Regions from separate parts of the Streptococcus sp. 1621 genome, predicted to be linked through region 2. Evidence: predicted binding sites of a transcription regulator. Region 2 holds the regulator's gene; the other holds the start of a gene.
What was found. Region 2 encodes Rex, which represses fermentation and respiration genes when NADH is low (regulators of the CRP and FNR family bind a similar motif). Its sites were predicted from a motif close to TTGTGAANTANTTCACAA; they were not measured.

Region 1: HT697_RS09445 (formate/nitrite transporter family protein) is a predicted target of Rex. The motif match lies at 5,035-5,052, and genes of this name have one in related genera.

Annotation. Positions count from the first base shown of each region.
Region 1 covers NZ_VMLJ01000045.1:8,527-18,759, forward strand. Annotated here, with positions in the region: gene udk (uridine kinase) at 1-420, opposite strand, end outside; gene truB (tRNA pseudouridine(55) synthase TruB) at 530-1,408, opposite strand; gene HT697_RS09435 (DUF2130 domain-containing protein) at 1,418-2,692, opposite strand; gene HT697_RS09440 (O-acetylhomoserine aminocarboxypropyltransferase/cysteine synthase family protein) at 2,788-4,068, opposite strand; gene HT697_RS09445 (formate/nitrite transporter family protein) at 4,214-5,011, opposite strand; gene srtA (sortase SrtA) at 5,149-5,892, opposite strand; gene gyrA (DNA gyrase subunit A) at 5,892-8,360, opposite strand; gene HT697_RS09460 (L-lactate dehydrogenase) at 8,554-9,540, shown strand; gene HT697_RS09465 (ion channel) at 9,801-10,233, opposite strand, start outside.
Region 2 covers NZ_VMLJ01000023.1:38,262-48,494, forward strand. Annotated here, with positions in the region: gene HT697_RS05390 (cysteine desulfurase family protein) at 1-714, shown strand, start outside; gene HT697_RS05395 (DUF1831 domain-containing protein) at 719-1,066, shown strand; gene HT697_RS05400 (DUF4649 family protein) at 1,074-1,289, shown strand; gene HT697_RS05405 (redox-sensing transcriptional repressor Rex) at 1,372-2,025, shown strand; gene HT697_RS05410 (gamma-glutamyl-gamma-aminobutyrate hydrolase family protein) at 2,043-2,732, shown strand; gene radC (DNA repair protein RadC) at 2,729-3,409, opposite strand; gene pcrA (DNA helicase PcrA) at 3,452-5,743, opposite strand; gene HT697_RS05425 (methionyl aminopeptidase) at 6,260-7,120, opposite strand; gene spxR (CBS-HotDog domain-containing transcription factor SpxR) at 7,136-8,413, opposite strand; gene HT697_RS05435 (GNAT family N-acetyltransferase) at 8,406-8,957, opposite strand; gene HT697_RS05440 (UDP-N-acetylglucosamine 1-carboxyvinyltransferase) at 8,973-10,232, opposite strand.

The DNA.
Region 1 (10,233 bases), on a different contig from region 2:
AATAATGCGCACATCGTCATCTGTATCCACAAAAATCTTGATATCCATCAAATCACGCAGACGCTTGTCCTCCAAGACCAAAATCCCCTCAACGATAAAGACATCTTGAGGATCCTGACGATAGGTCTTGCTACTCCGTGTATGCTCTGTATAGTCATAAGTCGGGATGTCCACCGGACGCCCTGCCAACAATTCTTTAATCTGCTCGATCATCAAATCTGTATCAAAGGCAAAAGGATGGTCATAGTTGGTTTTGACACGCTCTTCAAAGGTCAAATGAGACTGATCCTTGTAGTATGAATCATGCTCAATCATGGAAATCTTTTCATCAGGGAAATGCGATAAAATGGCTCTTGAAACACTGGTTTTTCCTCCACCAGAACCACCTGTCACTCCGATAATGATTGGTCTATTTTGCATGCTATCCTCCGTTTTTTTATCCGTCGTCTATTCTATCACATTTTTTGCAAAATTTATAGTCTGATTTGGATAGTCTAGGGGAAACAACACTCCCTACACCCCAGTTAGACTAGCTAAAAACCTTCCTTGGCTTGTATAGATTGCCTCGTTTCTCTAGAATGGCTAGCAATTTATCATCTTCAAAGGCAGCCAATTCTTGTTCTGTTTGCTCGAGTTCGATAAAACGACCAAAGCGCACTTCTGTAGCCTCTTCTGGACTTAGAAAAACTTTGACGAGGTCCCCTGTCCCAATCTCTAGAGGATGGAGAAAGTCCAGTTGACCAGCCTCTACTTTTTCAGCAATTTCTTCCAAGGTAATAGCGTCTTCTAGCTGCAAACCGGCTGCACTAGTCCGTGTCAGATGTGACATATGAGCCGCATAACCAAGCTTCTCTCCCAAGTCAACCGATAAGGTACGAATATAGGTTCCCTTGCTACATTTCACACGAAAAGTAAAGCGTGCAAGTTCGCCATCATAAGAAATCGGACTTGTTCGTTCAAATTGATAAATGGTCACCTGACGTTCTGGACGCTCCACTTCCTGACCAGCTCGCGCATACTCATAGAGCTTGCGACCATTGACCTTGACAGCCGAATACATAGGTGGAATCTGGGTAATAGGCCCAGTCAAACTAGCGATTGCTTCATCAACAAGCTTTTTATCCAAGGGCGATAAAACAGGTGTCTCCGCGACCACTTCCCCACTGGCATCCTCAGTCGTCGTGGAATAGCCGAGAGTGATTTCCCCCTCATAGACCTTGCCCTCATCCTGCATAAACTCGACCATGCGGGTCGCCTTGCCAACCGCAATAGGCAAAACACCCACCACATCCGGATCCAAGGTCCCACCATGACCAATCTTCTTGGTGTCCAAAATCTTACGCAGTTTAAAAACCGCATCATGCGAGGTCATCCCCGCTTCTTTTTTTAAGTTGATAATACCGTTCATTTTTGCTTTCTATTTCCCCTTCAACGCTTCAAATTTCGCTTTCATAGTTGGATTTTTCCGGGTCAATTTTTTGACGGAAACATCTTCCAATTTATTGTTTGCAAGGCGGAGTTGGTTTTCAGATGTTGTCAGGAATTTCTTAACTTCTTCCATGCGTTTGATGGCCTTGTCAATTTCATCAATAGCTTTGCCAAAGTTGGTCGAAGCAGAGTTGTAGTTCTTGGCAAAAGCTAACTTAAAGGCATCCAAGTCTTCTTCAAAATGCGTAATGTCAATATTTTGTTCGCGAACCAAGGCCAACTCTTGCTTGTATTTTAGGGAATTAAGCGCCGCATTTCGCAAAAGCCCAATCAACTGAATAAAGAATTGAGGACGAACCACATACATCTTTTCATACTCATGGCTGACGTCAACAATCCCTGTGTTAAAGTAGTCATTATCGGCCTCAAGCATGGTCACCAAAACGGCATACTCACAGTTCTTCTCCAGACGGTCCTTGTCCAACTCCTTATAAAAATCTGCATTCTTGTGCTTCTTCTCTGTTCCGTCCGCTTCATTTTTCATCTCAAACATGATGGAGATAATCTCTACTCCATTTTCATCACATTCACGGAAGATAAAGTCTCCTTTAGAACCACGCGCAGAAACCTTGTTATCCTTCTCAAAGTAAGCATTTGGAAAGGCAAAACTACGGACCTTGTTAAACTCACTTTCCGCATACTGTTCCAGACTTTCCCCGATAGCTTTTGTAGATTGTTGGGCTTTGAAATTCTTATAAAATTCTACTTGTTCACTAACTGCCTTGAGTTGAGCTTCGTAGTTTTGTTTAACTGAAGCAAGAGAAAGCTCGTTTTCTTTTTCTTGTAAAAGAAGCTGGTTTTTAACCTGATCACGTTCTTTTTCTAGGCCAGAAAGGGTCTTCTGTAGTTGATTTTCATGTTCCAAACGCAAGGTGGCCAATTGGTTTTCCAAGGCCTGTACTTCCTTGTCCTTAGCCAAGAGAGCCTGATTGCTTGTCTGTTCAACCTCTTTCTTGGCCAATTCTTTTTCTGTATCAAAGTTTTGGATTTGACTCTGTAATTGCGCAATTTCTTGGTCTTTTTGAGCCAGTTTAGTCTGTTGCTCATTCATGGCCTTCTGCTCTGCCAAAGCCAGTTCCTGCTTCATACGATCGTGCAATTCCTTATCAAACTCTGCCGTTCTCACTTGGGACAAGAGTTCAGCATACTGGCTCTCATTTACTGTAAAGACTTCCCCACAGTTGGGGCATTTGATTTCGTTCATATCGTTCCTCTTTCTAGATTTCTGTAACCATTATATCATGCCTAAGGGAAAATCAAAAACAGTGAGTCGAAACCCACTGTTTATCTTCTTTTTCTTTAAATTTCTTCCAAGGCCAAGCGCAAGTCTTCAATCAAATCCTCTACATTTTCAAGTCCGATTGACAAACGAATTTGGTTTGGTGTGACACCTGCTGCTTCAAGGTCTTTTTCTGACAATTGACCGTGAGTGGTTGTTGCTGGATGGACAACCAGAGACTTGGCATCTGCCACGTTTGCAAGATCAGAGAAGATTTCTAAATGATCAATTACCTTGCGTGCTTCTCCCTCCCCACCTTTGACATGGAAGGTAAAGATGGAGCCCACACCTTTTGGCAAGTATTTCTCAGCCAAGGCATGATAAGGACTATCTGCAAGTTTTGGATAATTTACTTTTTCTACCTTAGGATGGTTGACAAGAAAATCAACAATTTTCTCAGCATTTTGAACATGTCGTTCCACACGAAGTGAAAGGGTTTCAAGTCCTTGTAGCAAGAGGAAAGCATTGAATGGTGACAAGGCTGCACCTGTATCACGAAGCAATTGAACACGAACAGCGATAATAAAGGCTGCTGCACCCACATCACGAGTATAGCTCAAATTGTGGTAGCTTGGGTCTTCCTCAACAAATTGAGGGAATTTTCCTGAAGCTGCCCAGTCAAAACGACCACTATCAACGATCACTCCACCAATAGTCGTACCATGGCCACCGATAAACTTAGTCGCAGAGTGAATGGCAATATCTACACCGTGAGAAAAGACATTAATCAAATAAGGTGTAGCAAAGGTATTATCCGAAACGAGTGGAATCTGGTGTTTATGCGCAATCTCAGCCAATTTTTCCAAGTCAGGAATGTTTATCAAGGGATTCCCCAAGGTTTCAATCAAGACAAGCTTGGTATTGTCTTTGATCGCTGCTTCTACTTCCTCCAAATTATCCACATCGACAAAGGCTGTTGTGATACCATAACGAGGAAGGGTTTCCTTCAAGAGATTGAAGGTTCCACCGTAAATAGTCGAAGCAGCCACTACATGGTCACCAGCATGGGCAAGAGCCAAAATCGTATAAGTCACTGCTGCCATACCTGATGCTGTTGCAAGAGCTCCGACACCACCTTCGAGAGCTGCAATTCTTTCTTCAAAAGCAGCCGTTGTAGGATTTGTAATACGAGTATAAATGTTCCCTGGTTTCCTCAAGGCAAACAAATCGGCACCTTCCTGCGTATCATCAAAAACAAAAGATGTTGTTTGATAAATCGGCACCGCACGAGACTTAGTTACTGGATCAACTACTTGACCAGCATGTAGTTGCAAGGTTTCAAATTTAAAATCACGAGTCATAAGGCGACCTCCATATAGTTTCATTAAGGATATTGTAGCACTATCGACCTATCTTGACTAATACCTCTTTTTATATTTTGATATAAGGAGTGGCTATTACTTCTTACAAAATCGAAAAAAGCACGACTCAATCGTGCTCATTTTCTTAATCTACATAAGTATCTTCATTTTTATTGAGGAAGGCATATGGAAGACCTATCAAGAGGCCTCCTCCGATAAAGTTTCCGATGAAGGTTACACCCCAGTGGCGAAGCATATTTCCAACACCGAAGTTAGCAATTGAATCAGCAGCAACACTGAATTTCACAATCGCGAAAGAAGCAAAGTTTGCGGCAATGTGCTCGTTTGTTAAGAATACAAACATGTAAATCGCTGATAAAACAAGCCAAAGTTTGGCACCACCATCTTTGACCAAAACAAATGAAAGAATCGCAATATTAACGAAAATATTTGCCAAAATCGCCTCAAGTAAGACTAATTCATTTGAGCGGCCTAACTTCATCTCAACAACCCCTGAGATGAAACTATCATGAGTCAGATGTGCATAGGCTGCTGAGTGGGCAAAGCCCCAACCTGCTATCAAAGCCCCGATAAGGTTGAACAAGGTACAGTAAAGTAAAATCTCAGCTGTTTTTCTCCAAGAGATTTTTTTCAAGAAACTACCTGCAGTCAAGAACATCATGTTTGATGTTACCAACTCGGCATTCAAGAAAACAATGTAGGCCAAGCCCCAAGCAAAGACAAATGGGAAGAGGAAACGTCCACTACCTGGTGCAATTTTATTAATCAAGTCAGCCCCAACTGCACCAGCAGCTGTACTGAAAGTTAAGAATGCACCTGCAAACATAGAACGAATCGCATACTTAAATTTGCTTTGACTATAAAGACTTTCCTTCTTCTTGCAAGCAAATTCAATCTTTGAGATAAATTCTGAAGAAACCATAATAAACTCCTAAATCTTTTTTCTTGATAATTATATCACAAACTTTAGATTTTAGGAAGCGTTTTCTGGATTTCATAAAAGTTTTTTTATGAAAATCTTAAAAAAATCAGTGAAATCCATGATTTCACTGATTTGTACTAATAAAATTGTTTATATGGTTGATTGAAAGCTGTTAGGATTTCATCAGATGTTTGTGAATAATCTTTTGTTTCTTTCAAATCACCTTTTACAATAATACGTTCTGTAGCAGCAAGGTCTTCACAGGTTACTAATGTGATTTCATTAACCCCATCTCTATCATCAACCTCATCAACACGATCCGGTGTCACACGTTTGACTTCACGGATTTCATAGGTATAAACTTTATTTTTATCGGTTAGATAAATCTTCATACCATTTTTAGCATTATCTAAAGGAGAAAATAACATTTTATTAGCATTATCAACACCAAAGATATGGTGACTAGCTAGACTATAATTTCCTTCTCCCATTACTTGCTCGCGTTTCATTGTACCAGCACCGTAGAAGAGATTAACATTATCAAGTCCTTTAAAAATCGGCAAATTCATTTCCAATTCAGGAATTGCAATTCCCCCAATAACTGGTAATTTTTGAGCATCCCATTGAGAAGCTAGAACAGCTTCCGAAGAAATTGCTTTGACCGAATCAAAATCAAAATTTCCTTCTGTATCCTGATTTTCTTCTATTTTTTCTTTTGATACCTGACTAACTTGATACTTATTGGTATTCCAGACCATGAAAATATTTCGAATTTGCGCATTAAAAATCAAAGCCAGTGACAGTAATATCAGAAATCCTGCTAGGATATTTGTCAGCAGATTTTTTCGTTTGTTTTTCTTTTTATTATTTTTTTGAGACATTATGCTTCACCTTCTGTTTCATTTTCTGTCTCAACTTCTTCTTTTTCTGCCGCTGCAACCGTTGTGAAGGTCACTATCTGAGCATCTTGATCCAGGCGCATTACTTTAACTCCCATAGTTGCGCGTCCTGTTTGTGAAATATTGGCAAGATTGGTTCGAATCATGACACCTGTATCAGTGATAATCATCAAATCCTCATCCCCTTGAACAGTCATAAGACCAGCCAGCAAGCCATTTTTTTCGGTAATTTTAGCTGTCTGCATTCCCTTACCACCACGACCTTTAGTTGGGTATTCAGTAGCGACTGTACGCTTACCATATCCTTTTTCTGTGATAATAAGAACCTCATCTTGATCAGTAATCAAGCTGGCACCAACAACTGTGTCTCCTTCACGAAGGTTAACACCTTTCACACCAGTGGCGATACGGCTCATACCACGAACGGCTGATTGATTAAAGCGAACTGCATAACCAAACTTGGTACCAATGATAATATCCGTATCTTCTTCTGTCAATAAGACATTAATCAGCTCATCTTCATCCTTAAGATTCAGCGCTTTGAGACCATTTTGACGAATATTGGCAAACTCCTTAACACTGGTTCTCTTCACAATACCGTGACGGGTTGTAAAGAAGAGGTAAGCATCATCACTGCGATCAGACTCAACATTGATAATAGTCTGAATACTTTCGCCTTCATCTAATTTCAAGAGATTAACTACTGGTAGTCCTTTGGCCGTCCGACCATACTCAGGAATTTCATAGCCTTTCAAACGATAGACACGTCCTTTATTTGTAAAGAAGAGCAGGTGATCATGGGTGCTAGTTGACACTAACTCACGAACAAAATCATCATCCTTAACACCTGTTCCTTGGACACCACGACCCCCACGTTTTTGAGCAGTGAACTCGTCCTGATCCAAACGCTTAATGTAGCCTCTGTTAGAAAGGGTAATCAAGACATCCGACTCTTCAATCAAATCTTCGTCTTCAAGACTCAAGACTTCACCGATCATCAACTCTGTACGGCGTTTATCAGAAAATTTACGTTTAACTTCATCTAATTCGTCTTTGATAATTTGAGAAACACGTTCAGGCTTAGCAAGAATATCCGCCAAATCCGCAATCAGAGCCAAGAGATCATCATACTCAGACTGAATCTTATCGCGTTCCAAACCTGTCAAACGACGAAGACGCATATCAAGGATGGCCTGACTTTGACGTTCAGAAAGCTTAAATTTACTCATCAACTCAGCTTGTGCTTCTGCGTCTGTTTCACTAGCACGGATGATACGAATCACTTCATCGATATGGTCTAGCGCAATCAAGAGACCTTCTAAGATATGAGCGCGTGCTTCCGCTTTTTCCTTATCAAAACGTGTCCGACGAACAACTACTTCTTTTTGGTGCTCGATATAAGCATCCAAAATCTGACGAAGGGATAAAATCTTCGGTACACCATTTTGGATAGCAAGCATATTGAAACCAAAGTTGGTTTGCATTTGGGTCATCTTGAAGAGGTTATTAAGGATAACATTGGCTGAGGCATCGCGCTTGACTTCAATAACAAATCGAACACCTTCACGGTTTGACTCATCACGTACTGCTGTAATCCCCTCAATGCGTTTTTCCTGAACCAAGCGAACAATATGCTCATGCACCTTGGTTTTGTTGACCATATAAGGAAATTCTGTTACAACAATTCGCTCACGGCCAGTCTTAGTTTCTTCGATTTCAGTACGAGAACGAAGAACAATAGAACCTTTACCTGTTTCATAAGCCTTATGAATGCCTGATTTCCCCATGACAAGGGCACCTGTTGGAAAATCTGGACCAGGCAAGACTTCCATCAAGTCCTTGGTAGTCACTTCAGGATTGTCCATGACGAGCTTGACTGCATCAATGGTCTCACCCAGGTTATGAGGTGGAATATTGGTTGCCATACCAACGGCAATACCAGTTGCTCCATTAACTAAAAGATTTGGAAAACGAGCTGGCAAGACCAAGGGTTCCCGTTCATTGGCGTCATAGTTATCGACGAAATCAACTGTATTCTTATTGATATCTCGAAGCATTTCCAGAGCAATCTTGCTCATACGTGCCTCAGTGTAACGCTGGGCGGCAGCACCATCACCATCCATGGAACCAAAGTTCCCATGACCATCTACAAGCATGTAACGGTAGCTCCACCATTGAGCCATACGGACCATGGCTTCATAGATAGAGGAATCTCCATGAGGGTGGTATTTACCCATGACATCCCCTGTAATACGAGCAGATTTTTTATGGGGTTTGTCTGGGGTCACACCCAATTCATTCATTCCGTAGAGAATTCGACGGTGAACAGGTTTCAAGCCATCTCGAACATCAGGAAGAGCCCGGGCTACGATAACACTCATGGCGTAATCGATAAAGCTCGTCTTCATCTCCTTTGTCAGATTGACATTCACTAAATTTTTATCCTGCATTAATAAATGCCTCATTTCACAATTAGTAAGTAACAACATTATACCATAAATTCCCATCTATTTCAGCCTCTAAACCACTAAAACGTTTACATTGAGAACTATAAGGCATATTCGTGACAAAGTTTTTTAAAAGTGATAGAATGAAGTTGTCTGGGGAAAATCCCCTAATAAAATTAAGGAGATGTTTAGAACAATGACTTCAACTAAACAACACAAAAAAGTTATTCTTGTCGGTGATGGTGCTGTAGGTTCATCTTACGCTTTTGCACTTGTTAACCAAGGAATTGCACAAGAGCTTGGAATTATCGAAATTCCACAATTGCATGAAAAAGCTGTTGGTGACGCGCTTGACCTTAGTCACGCCCTTGCCTTCACTTCACCTAAAAAAATCTATGCGGCTCAATACTCTGACTGTGCAGACGCTGACCTTGTTGTAATCACTGCAGGTGCTCCTCAAAAACCAGGTGAAACTCGTCTTGACCTTGTAGGTAAAAACCTTGCTATCAACAAATCAATCGTAACTCAAGTTGTTGAATCAGGTTTCAAAGGTATCTTCCTTGTTGCTGCTAACCCAGTTGACGTTTTGACTTACTCAACTTGGAAATTCTCTGGTTTCCCTAAAGAACGCGTTATCGGTTCAGGTACTTCACTTGACTCAGCTCGTTTCCGTCAAGCACTTGCTGAAAAATTGGATGTAGATGCTCGTTCAGTTCACGCCTACATCATGGGTGAACACGGTGACTCCGAGTTCGCTGTTTGGTCACACGCTAACATCGCTGGTGTAAACCTTGAAGAATTCCTTAAAGACACTCAAAATGTTCAAGAAGCTGAATTGATTGAATTGTTCGAAGGTGTTCGTGATGCAGCCTACACAATCATCAACAAAAAAGGTGCAACATACTACGGTATCGCAGTAGCCCTTGCTCGTATCACTAAAGCAATCCTTGACGATGAAAACGCAGTACTTCCACTTTCAGTATTCCAAGAAGGTCAATACGGAGTTGAGAACGTCTTTATCGGTCAACCAGCTGTTGTTGGTGCACATGGTATCGTTCGTCCAGTAAATATCCCATTGAACGACGCAGAAACTCAAAAAATGCAAGCATCTGCTAAAGAATTGCAAGCTATCATTGACGAAGCATGGAAAAACCCAGAATTCCAAGCAGCTTCAAAAAACTAATTTAACTATAGACAACTCCTTGAATCATCAGGGAGTTGTTTTTTATCTATATTATAGTAGATTGAAGTTGAAATAGCACCCCATTACTCTAAAACGTTGTTATAAAATGCTTTAAATTCCTAATTGATTTGTTCAGATTTTATTTCATTTCTCTATAAAACGCATAGTATCAAGTTTTTATACCTGATAATATGCGTTCTATTGTGTCAAAACTTACTTGATTTCTCCTCAACTCAAACTTTGTCTCATCTTTATTTTTATTATGTTTTTTCAAGCAAATCTTGTATCATCCGATGCAGTTCTTCGATTTTCTCAGATTGCTTCTCTAGTAATATTCTCTGACTAGATAATTCATCTTGAAGTTTATCAAGTTTTATCTGTTCATCTGGATTATCCTTTACAAAAAAGTTCGTCAAAGCACTTGTTAGCATCCCTATTGTTCCAATACCGACAAGCATCAGTAAAACTGCTAGCCATTTCCCAAAAAGGGAAACTGGAACAATATCACCATAACCAACAGTAGTTACTGTCACAAGAGCCCACCAAAGACTATCTGAGAAGGATTTTTCTTCAACTACAGATAAAATTGAACTTCCTACTAGAACGATAAAAATATTAACATATAAGATATAAATCAGGCCATTTGTTCGTAAGAATCTACTAATTTTTCTTTCTAATTTACCTGTAAGTCCA
Region 2 (10,233 bases):
TTACGTGACGATACGATTTTGGTTTCTACCATGTTTGCCAATAATGAGACTGGAAACCTACTGCCCATTGCTGAAATTGGCCAAATACTCAAGCAACACCCAGCCGCCTATCATGTCGATGCAGTTCAGGCTATTGGTAAAATCCCTATACACCCAGAAGAATTGGGCATTGATTTTCTCACTGCTTCTGCCCACAAGTTCCATGGTCCTAAGGGAATCGGCTTTCTCTACGCATCTAGCATGGATTTTGATTCCTATCTACATGGCGGAGACCAAGAACAGAAAAAACGTGCAGGAACTGAAAATTTAGCTGCTATCGTAGGCATGATTGCAGCCCTAAAAGAGGACCTAGAACAGCAAGAAGAACATTTTCAACATGTACAAAATCTAGAAACTGCCTTTCTGGCAGAGCTAGAGGGTATTCAATATTACTTGAACAGAGGAGACCATCATCTCCCTTATGTCCTCAATATTGGATTTCCTGGCCAGAAAAACGACCTCTTACTCCTTCGTCTAGATTTAGCTGGAATTTCAATCTCTACTGGCTCAGCCTGTACGGCAGGCATTGTCCAATCCAGCCATGTTCTTGAAGCTATGTACGGAGCAAATTCAGAACGCTTGAAGGAATCCGTTCGTATCAGTTTGTCGCCACAAAATACCGTTGAAGACCTACAAACCCTCGCAAAAAACTTAAAAGAAATTATCGGAGGTTAGCCATATGGCATTTGAAAAAACCATTCAGTTAAAAAATTGTCGTTACGACTACACTCTTAGCCCTTCTGTTAAAAAATTCACCCTCAAAGATAACACCTTTTTTGAGACAAAAGTTGGTAACTATGAACTGACTCGCCTTTTGGAAAAAGTGCCAAACAGCGGTGAAGGATTCCAACTCAAAATCATCATTAACAAGGAACTTACAGGGGCTAAAATCAATATCACTGACAAGTTTGGCCTTCGTCTGGTTGATATTTTCAAATCAGAAGACCACCACATTCATCAGGAAAAATTCTATTTCCTCATGGATAGCTTGGTAGAACGTGGTGTCTTCACAAAATCGGAAAGATAGGTCCCATATGTTTGAACTGACCTATAAGGACAGCTATCATGTAGAGCGCACTCTCAAGTATGAGGATTACGAGGCTCTCATGCTGGCTCTATCAGGATGTGTGACTCTGCCAGATACACTTTATGTAACTTCTTTGACCTTTCAAGAGCAGGAAGTTTACCAAGGACTGGTCGGAGACCTCTACCGTTTTCTATCACATGCAGATTTTTTACATCAAAACTAAGATTTTTCTTAGTTTTTTCTTGTTTTTGTTGATTTTTTCACAATGTTTCTATAAAATAGAAGAATAGAAAGGTTGTGATTTTGTGAAAGATAAACAGTCTGCTATTCCAAAAGCTACAGCGAAAAGACTCTCTCTCTACTATCGAATTTTTAAGAGATTTCATGCAGAAAAGATTGAACGTGCCAACTCTAAGCAAATTGCAGAGGCTATCGGTATTGATTCAGCGACCGTACGTCGGGATTTTTCCTATTTTGGTGAACTAGGTCGTCGTGGTTTTGGCTATGATGTTAAAAAACTGATGACGTTTTTTGCCGATTTACTCAATGATAACTCTATTACCAATGTCATGCTGGTTGGTATTGGAAATATGGGCCATGCCCTTCTCCACTACCGCTTCCACGAGCGTAACAAGATGAAGATTATCATGGCCTTTGACCTGGATGACCATCCTGAAGTCGGTAGCCAAACTCCTGATGGGATTCCCATTTACGGAATTTCTCAAATCAAGGATAAAATCAAGGATAAAATCAAGGATGCTGATGTCAAAACTGCTATCCTGACCGTTCCCAGCGTCAAGTCACAAGAGGTTGCCAATCTCTTGGTGGATGCTGGCGTGAAAGGAATTCTCAGTTTTTCACCAGTCCATCTGCATTTACCAAAGGACGTGGTCGTTCAGTATGTCGATTTGACAAGTGAACTCCAAACCCTCCTCTATTTCATGAGAAAAGAGGATTAGAAAGCGAAAATCATTTTATGAAAAAACCAGTTATAGGGATTACAGGAAACGAAAAAACTCATCCAGATGATGACATCATGATGAGCTACGCAGCAAAAGGCTTTGTTGAAGGCGTTAAAGACGCTGGAGGGATTCCCATCATCCTACCGATTGGTGATCAAGAAATGGCCTGCCACTATATCAGTATGATTGACAAGCTCATCTTGACAGGTGGGCAAAATGTTGATCCAAAATTCTATGGTGAACCAAAAACTATTGATAGCGATGACTACCACCTTCAAAGAGATATATTCGAACTAGCCCTCATCAAGGAAGCTATCAAACAGCAAAAGCCGATTTTCTCTGTCTGTCGTGGGACTCAGCTTTTTAACGTTGCCATGGGTGGAACTTTGTACCAAGATATAGAAGACCACTGGCAGGATTGTTCTGCCGAATACACAACTCAACGCTTGGTGACAGAACCAAATACTGTTCTTCGAGAAATCTATGGAGAAATCTCCCATATCAACTCCTTCCACCACCAGAGCATCAAGGATTTAGCACCAAATTTAAAGATTGCGGCTCATGATCCTAAAGATGGTATTATAGAAGCTGTTATGAGTACGGATGATGTCGCCTTTCTCGGTGTCCAATGGCATCCAGAATTTCTATTTGAAAATCGTCCCAAGGATAAAAATCTCTTTGATTATGTCGTTAATGAACTTTAGATTAAATCCGTCTTTTCACGGTAACTAAAGTAACTAGATTGTGAGACAATCAAATGGTCCAAGAGGACAATCCCCATCAGTTCGCAGGCTTCTTTGACAAGTTTAGTGACATGATCATCATTTCGGCTAGGCGCTACCGCTCCTGAAGGATGATTGTGAACCAAGATGAGAGAAGTCGCCATATGCTTGATTGCATAGTGAAGGATCTCTCGCGGCTCAGCGATACTACGAGTGGCAGAACCGATAAAAATGGTCTGTTGATGGATGATTTGATTTTGAGTATTGAGATAGAGCGCCACCAGGTGCTCTTGTTTTTTGTCCCCTAATTCCTGTTGCATCTTCTTGGCCAACTTTTGACTACTGAGAATACTTTCCATTTCAAGGGTCTCGTATTTGTGAATACGATGCCCCAATTCAATCATAGCTTGCAACTCTATAGCCTTAACACGACCGATACCAGACAGACTCTGCAATTCCTGCAGGGTCATTTTTTTCAAATCCGTTAGGCTTGAAAGATTGCTCAAGACTTTCTGGGCAATTTCAAAAACGCTGGCTTGACGTGTTCCTGTCCTAAGTAAAATAGCTAGCAACTCTTGATTACTGAGCGCTTCAACTCCTTCCTTGGCCAGTCTTTCTCTTGGCAATAATGAATCTTCTTGAAATGAAATACTGTACATAAAAATCCTCCTCACTTTATTATTCGTGAGAAGGATGAAAAATTAGATTTTTTTCTCAATTGGAGCCACACTGGCTAAAAGTTTTTTCAAACCTACTTCTGGGAAATTGATTTTCAATTCCTGCGTAGCACCACTACCTGAAACTTCCAGAACGGTTCCCTCTCCCCACTTCTTGTGGAGGGCAATATCACCAATGGACCAATTTGTCTCACTAGACGCTGATTTTGCGCCAGCTGTAAATTGACCAAATGGGAGACCGCTTGATTGGATAGTTCTTGGGGCGGCACTACGTTTACGGTCTTGAAGAGCTTGAGCCAGACTCATACCTTGACCGAAGGCAAGACCACCACTGCTATATGATGCCTTAAAGCTTGCATTGGCTGGACGGGCCAATCCTTGATACTCAAGCAAGTCTGAACTAATTTCATTAATAAAACGAGTCGGACGGTTGTAGTTGGTACGACCGAAAAGCAGGCGCGAGTTGGCATTGGTCAGATAGAGAATTTTCTCTGCACGCGTAATTCCTACATAGGCTAGACGGCGCTCTTCTTCTAGTTCATCTTGATCTTCAGCTGCACGGCTAAGCGGGAAGACATTTTCTTCCATCCCAATCAAAAATACAACTGGAAACTCTAGACCTTTGGCAGCATGCAGGGTCATCAAGGTCACTTCTGATGTCTCCTGACTACCTGAATCTGTGTCGGCAATCAAGGCCAAGTCATTTAAGAAACGACTCAGTTTGTCCAGACCAGTTTCTTCTTCTGCCACATCAGAGGTGTCATCAAAGTTTTTTGTCACAGAAAGGAACTCTTCGATATTTTCAACCCGAGCCTTGCTTTCTAGAGTTGCTTGGGCATTAAGAATATCGACGTATCCTGTTTTTTCTAGAACAGCCTCAACCAACTCTGTAATAGTTAAGTGATCTAGCTGCTCTCGTAAATCTAGAATCATATTGGCAAAATCCCAGATAGACTGAGATACCTTACCCTTGATACCAGATAACATGATATTAGCTGAAGCATCTAACATAGACATGTCTTGCATATTCGCAAAATCACGGATTTTCTCAACAGTACCTGGGCCAATTCCACGTTTAGGCTCGTTAATAATACGTTCAAAACTAATATTATCACTCAAATTAGCAATAAGGTTGAGGTAGGCAATAATATCACGAATTTCCTTACGGCTGTAGAACTTGGTCCCTCCGACCATTGTATAAGGGATATTTGACTTGAGCAGGGCTTCTTCAATGGTACGAGACTGCGCATTTGTACGATAGAGAACTGCAAAATCCTTGTGAAGAAAGTTTTGACTGCGACTAAGTTCATCGATGGTTCTGGCTACAAATACAGCCTCATCTAGCTCATCATCGGCACGATAGTAAACGATTTGTTCCCCATCAGCGTTTTGGGTCCAGAGATTCTTAGGACGGCGGTTTTTATTGTTTTGAATAACCTCATTGGCCGCTTGGAGAATAGTTTTGGTTGAACGGTAATTCTCCTCCAACAAAACAACCTTGGCTTGAGGATAATCTTTCTCGAAGTCCAAGATATTCTGCATATCAGCACCACGCCAACCGTAGATAGACTGGTCCGCATCTCCAACAACACAGATATTTTTAAAACGGGAAGCCAAGAGTTTGACCAATTGGTACTGAGCATGGTTGGTATCTTGGTACTCATCAACGTGGATGTATTGGAATTTCTGTTGATAATAAGTCAAAACATCAGGATTTTGATCAAAGAGACGCAGGGTCAGCATAATCAAATCATCAAAGTCAACCGACTCCGACTGACGCAGTTCTTTCTGATAGGCTGTATAACACTGGGCCACAATTTGCGTGTACATATCGCCAGCTTGGGCAGCATAAGCCACATCATCAATCAAGTCATTCTTGGCATTGGAAATAGTCCCCAAGATGCTCCGTTCATTCCATTTTTTCGGATCCAAGTTTAACTGCTTAAGAATGCGTTTCATAAGAGTTCGCTGTTCACCAGGATCCACAATAGTAAAATTACGGTTGTAGCCAATATGATCCGCATCACGACGCAGAATACGAACACACATGGAGTGAAAAGTCGCAATCAGACAGTCCTGAGTGGCTGGATTGAGGTTATAAGCACGCTCTTTCATCTCACGCGCAGCCTTATTAGTAAAGGTAATGGCCAAGATATTCCAAGGATTGACCAGCTTTTCATCAATCAGATAAGCAATGCGGTGGGTCAAAACTCGAGTCTTTCCAGAACCAGCCCCCGCCATGATCAACAAGGGACCTTCTGTCGTTTGTACCGCCTCAGCCTGACGGTCATTCATTCCATTTAATAATGCGTTCATCTTCTCTTCCTTACTCTTGAAGTCAATATTTCTATTATATCAGAATTCAGGGAAAATAGAAACTTTACGGGGAGTAGCAAAATATAGTGGATTGAAACTAGAATACTACACTGTGGGTTTCTAAAACACTCGACTCTTTCACTCAATTTTTTCATAAACTAGCTCAATACCTCAATATAAAAAAGTAAATTTAAGATTGGCAATACGAACGTTAAACAGAATTCCATTTATCTTTTTAAAACCAAAACAACGATATCGTAAAACCTCTACACGAACAATAGATTGCGACACTAAAATATTCTCCCCTAGTTTTGCTTTACTAATAGTATATAGGAGGAAAGCCCTGAATCCTAGATCCTCTGTTATGATGTGGTTACAAACAGAGTTGAAAAAAATCTTAAAATCAGAAAAACGCATTATACCAGGTACTTAAAGCTTGATACAATGCGTTTTATTATAAAAAGATCTACTAGATTTTTTATCAAAATAAACTTCCAGTAGTCTTTTCACTTTTTATTAATAAGTCCCTTCTTCACCTTGACTAGTCAAAATAACAGGTCCATCTTTCGTAATGACAAATTGGTGTTCATACTGACATGACAATCCACCGTCAATGGTCTTATGGGCCCAACCAGTCTTCATATCTGTATCAATTTCCCAGTCACCTGTATTGATCATTGGTTCAATAGTCAAGACCATTCCTTCACGAAGACGGAGTCCTCGACCTGCAATACCATAGTTCGGAACCATTGGTTCTTCATGCATGGTTGGGCCAACACCATGACCAACCAAATCACGCACTACACCGTATCCACGACTTTCAGCATATTCTTGAATAGCTGCTCCAATATCACCAATACGATTTCCAACAACAGCTTGCTCAATACCCTTGTACATAGCTTCTTTGGTTACATCCATCAAGTTTTTCACTTCTTCGGACGGTGTACCTACAGCATAAGCCCAACAAGAGTCTGCCAGACCACCAGAATAGCTCTGAGTGTATTTTTTCATTTGCTCAACATTGTTGAAGTTTAATTTTGAGACATTCAAATCAGATTTAGCAATTGGGCCTCCCAAAACCATATCAACTTTGAGCAAATCACCATCTTTCAAGATATAGTGACGAGGGAAAGCGTGAGCTACTTCATCGTTAAGAGAGCAACAGGTAGCATAAGGATAGTCCATCATTGCACCGTCAACCCCAATCTGAAGCGGAAGGAAATTTTCTTCCTTACAACGACGGCGGACATACTCTTCAACTTCCCACATATCTACGCCAGGCTTAATCAAATCACGTAAGCCGATATGAATACTTGCTAGAAAATCACCGGCCTTATCCATAGCTTCGATTTCACGAGCTGATTTTAATGTTATCATTTTTTCTCCTAGTTTCTAATTAATTTTAACGGTTACATTTGCTTTTGAAACAATCTGGTGACCATGATAAATATCGTAGTCAATAATAGCTGATCGTCTCGTATGATGAATAATCCGTGCTTGAATGCGCAGTATATCATCTATCTGAACAGCCTGCAAAAAGTAGATCAGCATTTGCTCGATAATGAGATTGCGGCCACTATTCACAACCAAATCTTGGGTCATGTGAGTCAGTATCTCCGCCAATACACCGTTAGCTAAAACACCGTTTTTCTCAAGCATAAAGGGTTCCACTGTAATCACTACTTCATCATGGTGATAAGAAAGTTTTTGTCCAATCTGCTCAGAAAAAGTCGGTAGAGCCGAAACTTGGGAACGGCTCATCTTCTCCATGACATCTCGTCGTGTCACAACTCCAAGCAAGGTTTGATTATTCCGAACAACTGGTACCATTTCAAAGTCTTCAGCAATCATCCGTTGACTAACATTGGCAATATTTGTCGATAATCCAACTAAAAATAGACTACGCGACATAACCTTGTCAATTGTGGTACTTGGTGACTTATCGCCCGCATCTCTCATAGTTACAACTCCAACGACAACCTGATGTTGGTTAATAACTGGAAAACGACTGCTTCGATTCTTACGAACTAAGTCCAAATAATCTTTAACAGTGTCTGTCTCTCTCAGAAAACCATACTCATGACTTGGACGATAAAGCTTCTCAACTGTCAAAATATCAGTCTTGATTTGGACATTTGACAAGGCTTTATTGATCATGGTCGCGACAGTGAAAGTGTCGTGCTTGCTTCTCAGAACAGGAATTCCTTTTTGATTGGCCAGTTTAAGAACATCATCATGAACCTGAAATCCACCTGTAACCAGAACGGCATTTTCATTTTCAAGTGCTAACAGTTGGATACGGGTACGGTCTCCGACAATCAAGAGTCCCCCATCATGAAGGTAGGACAGGATATTTTGTTCAGTCATAGCACCGATTGAAAACTTACTAAATTCTCTCTCTAAACCTTCTTGCCCAGCCAGAACCTCAGAAGAAGTCACTTCTGCAATTTCAGCAAAAGTTAATCTTTCAATCGCAACTTTCTGGGATTTGACGCGGATAGTACCACTTCTTGGTCGAGTCTCCACAATTCCACGGTTTTCAGCTTCTTTAATGGCCCGATAGGCTGTTCCATCACTAACTCCTAGATGGTTGGAAATGCTACGAACACTGACCCTTTTACCTACTGGTAATTCTTCCAAATAGCTTAGAATTTCCTGATGCTTACTCATTGAATTCTCCTTTTACATACCGAAATTCAAGATAATCCCGCATTTTTCTTGTGTAGCGATCACTTCCTTTAAACTGACGAAACAAACGGAATCCAGACTTAAGAGCAACCCGTTGGCTAGCTTCATTTTCAAGGTGGGTAATGATGGATAATTGTTTTAAGCCAAATTCCTCAAAAGAAAGTTGACAAATTTTTCTAACAACCTCTGTCATAAATCCTTGCGACCAAGCATCTTTTCTCAAAAAATAGCCAAGCTCAGCTTCTTTTTTGATTTCATCTAACTTTTCAAACTTAACAGAACCAATCATTTTTTCAGTTTTCTTGTCACAAATAGCCCATACTCCCAAAGGGGACTTCATAAAGTAATTGGCCAACGCATATTGACTCTCTTCCAGACTTGCCTGAGTCGGGAAAATAAATTGAAGATTTTCTGGATTCGAAGCTATCTCATGGAAGTCCTGACTATCACTAAAAAAGAAAGGACGCAAATACAAGCGATCCGTTTCAAAAAAAGAAAACATTGCTAATTTGGTCCAAATATTCATAAACACCTCTACGGTTTAATCCTCAACAAGTGTAATATCCGCTCCTAGATTACGTAATTTTTCAATAATATCTGAATATCCACGTAAGATAAACTCGATATTTGTAATTTCAGTTTGTCCCTCGGCCATCAAACCAGCAATAACCAAAGCTGCACCAGCTCTTAAGTCGGTCGCTTTAACACTGGCTCCACGCAAATTACGTCCACCCGTGTACAAAATATGACCATTTGTTGTCGAAATATCCGCATCCATCTTTGCTAGTTCAAAAACATGATTTACACGTTTTTCGTAAATCGTATCAACAATTGTACCACGACCATTCGCTCTTAGTAAAAGAGGGGTAATCGGTTGTTGCAAATCAGTTGCAAAGCCTGGGTAAGGAGCTGTCTTAATATTGATTGCTTTCAAATTAGACTGCTCTTCGACAAAAATGCTGTCTTCAGATACAGTCATTCTCACTCCCATTTCTTCCAGCTTAGCAATAAATCCTTCTAGGTGTTCGTAAAGAACATTATTTATACGAATTCCTTTACCAACTGCAGCAGCTAAGGAAATATATGTTCCAGCTTCAATGCGGTCTGGAATCACCTGATGACGGGTTCCATGTAATTTGTCAACACCATCAATAATGATGATATTGGTTCCTGCCCCACGGATATGGGCACCCATATTATTCAAGAGGGTAGCTACATCAATAATCTCAGGCTCACGGGCTGCATTTTCAATAATAGTACGACCATTCGCTTTAACCGCAGCAATCATCGTATTGATCGTTGCCCCTACACTAACCGTATCCATGTAGATACTTGCACCATGAAGTCCTGTATCTTTAGCAGATAACTTCATGTTATCTCCCTCGTAGCTAACAGTGGCACCCATAGCTTCAAACGCCTTAAGGTGTAAGTCAATCGGACGAGGACCAAGATCACATCCTCCCGGTAGACCAACTGTCGCTTCACCAAAACGACCCAAAAGGCTCCCATAAAAATAGTAAGATGCACGAAGACTGTTGATTTTTCCATAAGGCATTGGAATATTTTGAACACCTCTTGGGTCAATCTCCAATACATCGTCATAACGCTTAACAGTAGCTCCCATCAATTCCATGATTTCGACAAGACTGGCTACATCCGAAATATCTGGAACGCAATCCAAAGTCACCACATCATCAGCCAAGATAATAGCCGGAATTAAGGCTACAACACTATTTTTAGCACCACTAATAGTGATTTCACCTTGCAGTGGTAATCCACCATTGATAACAATTTTTCTCATT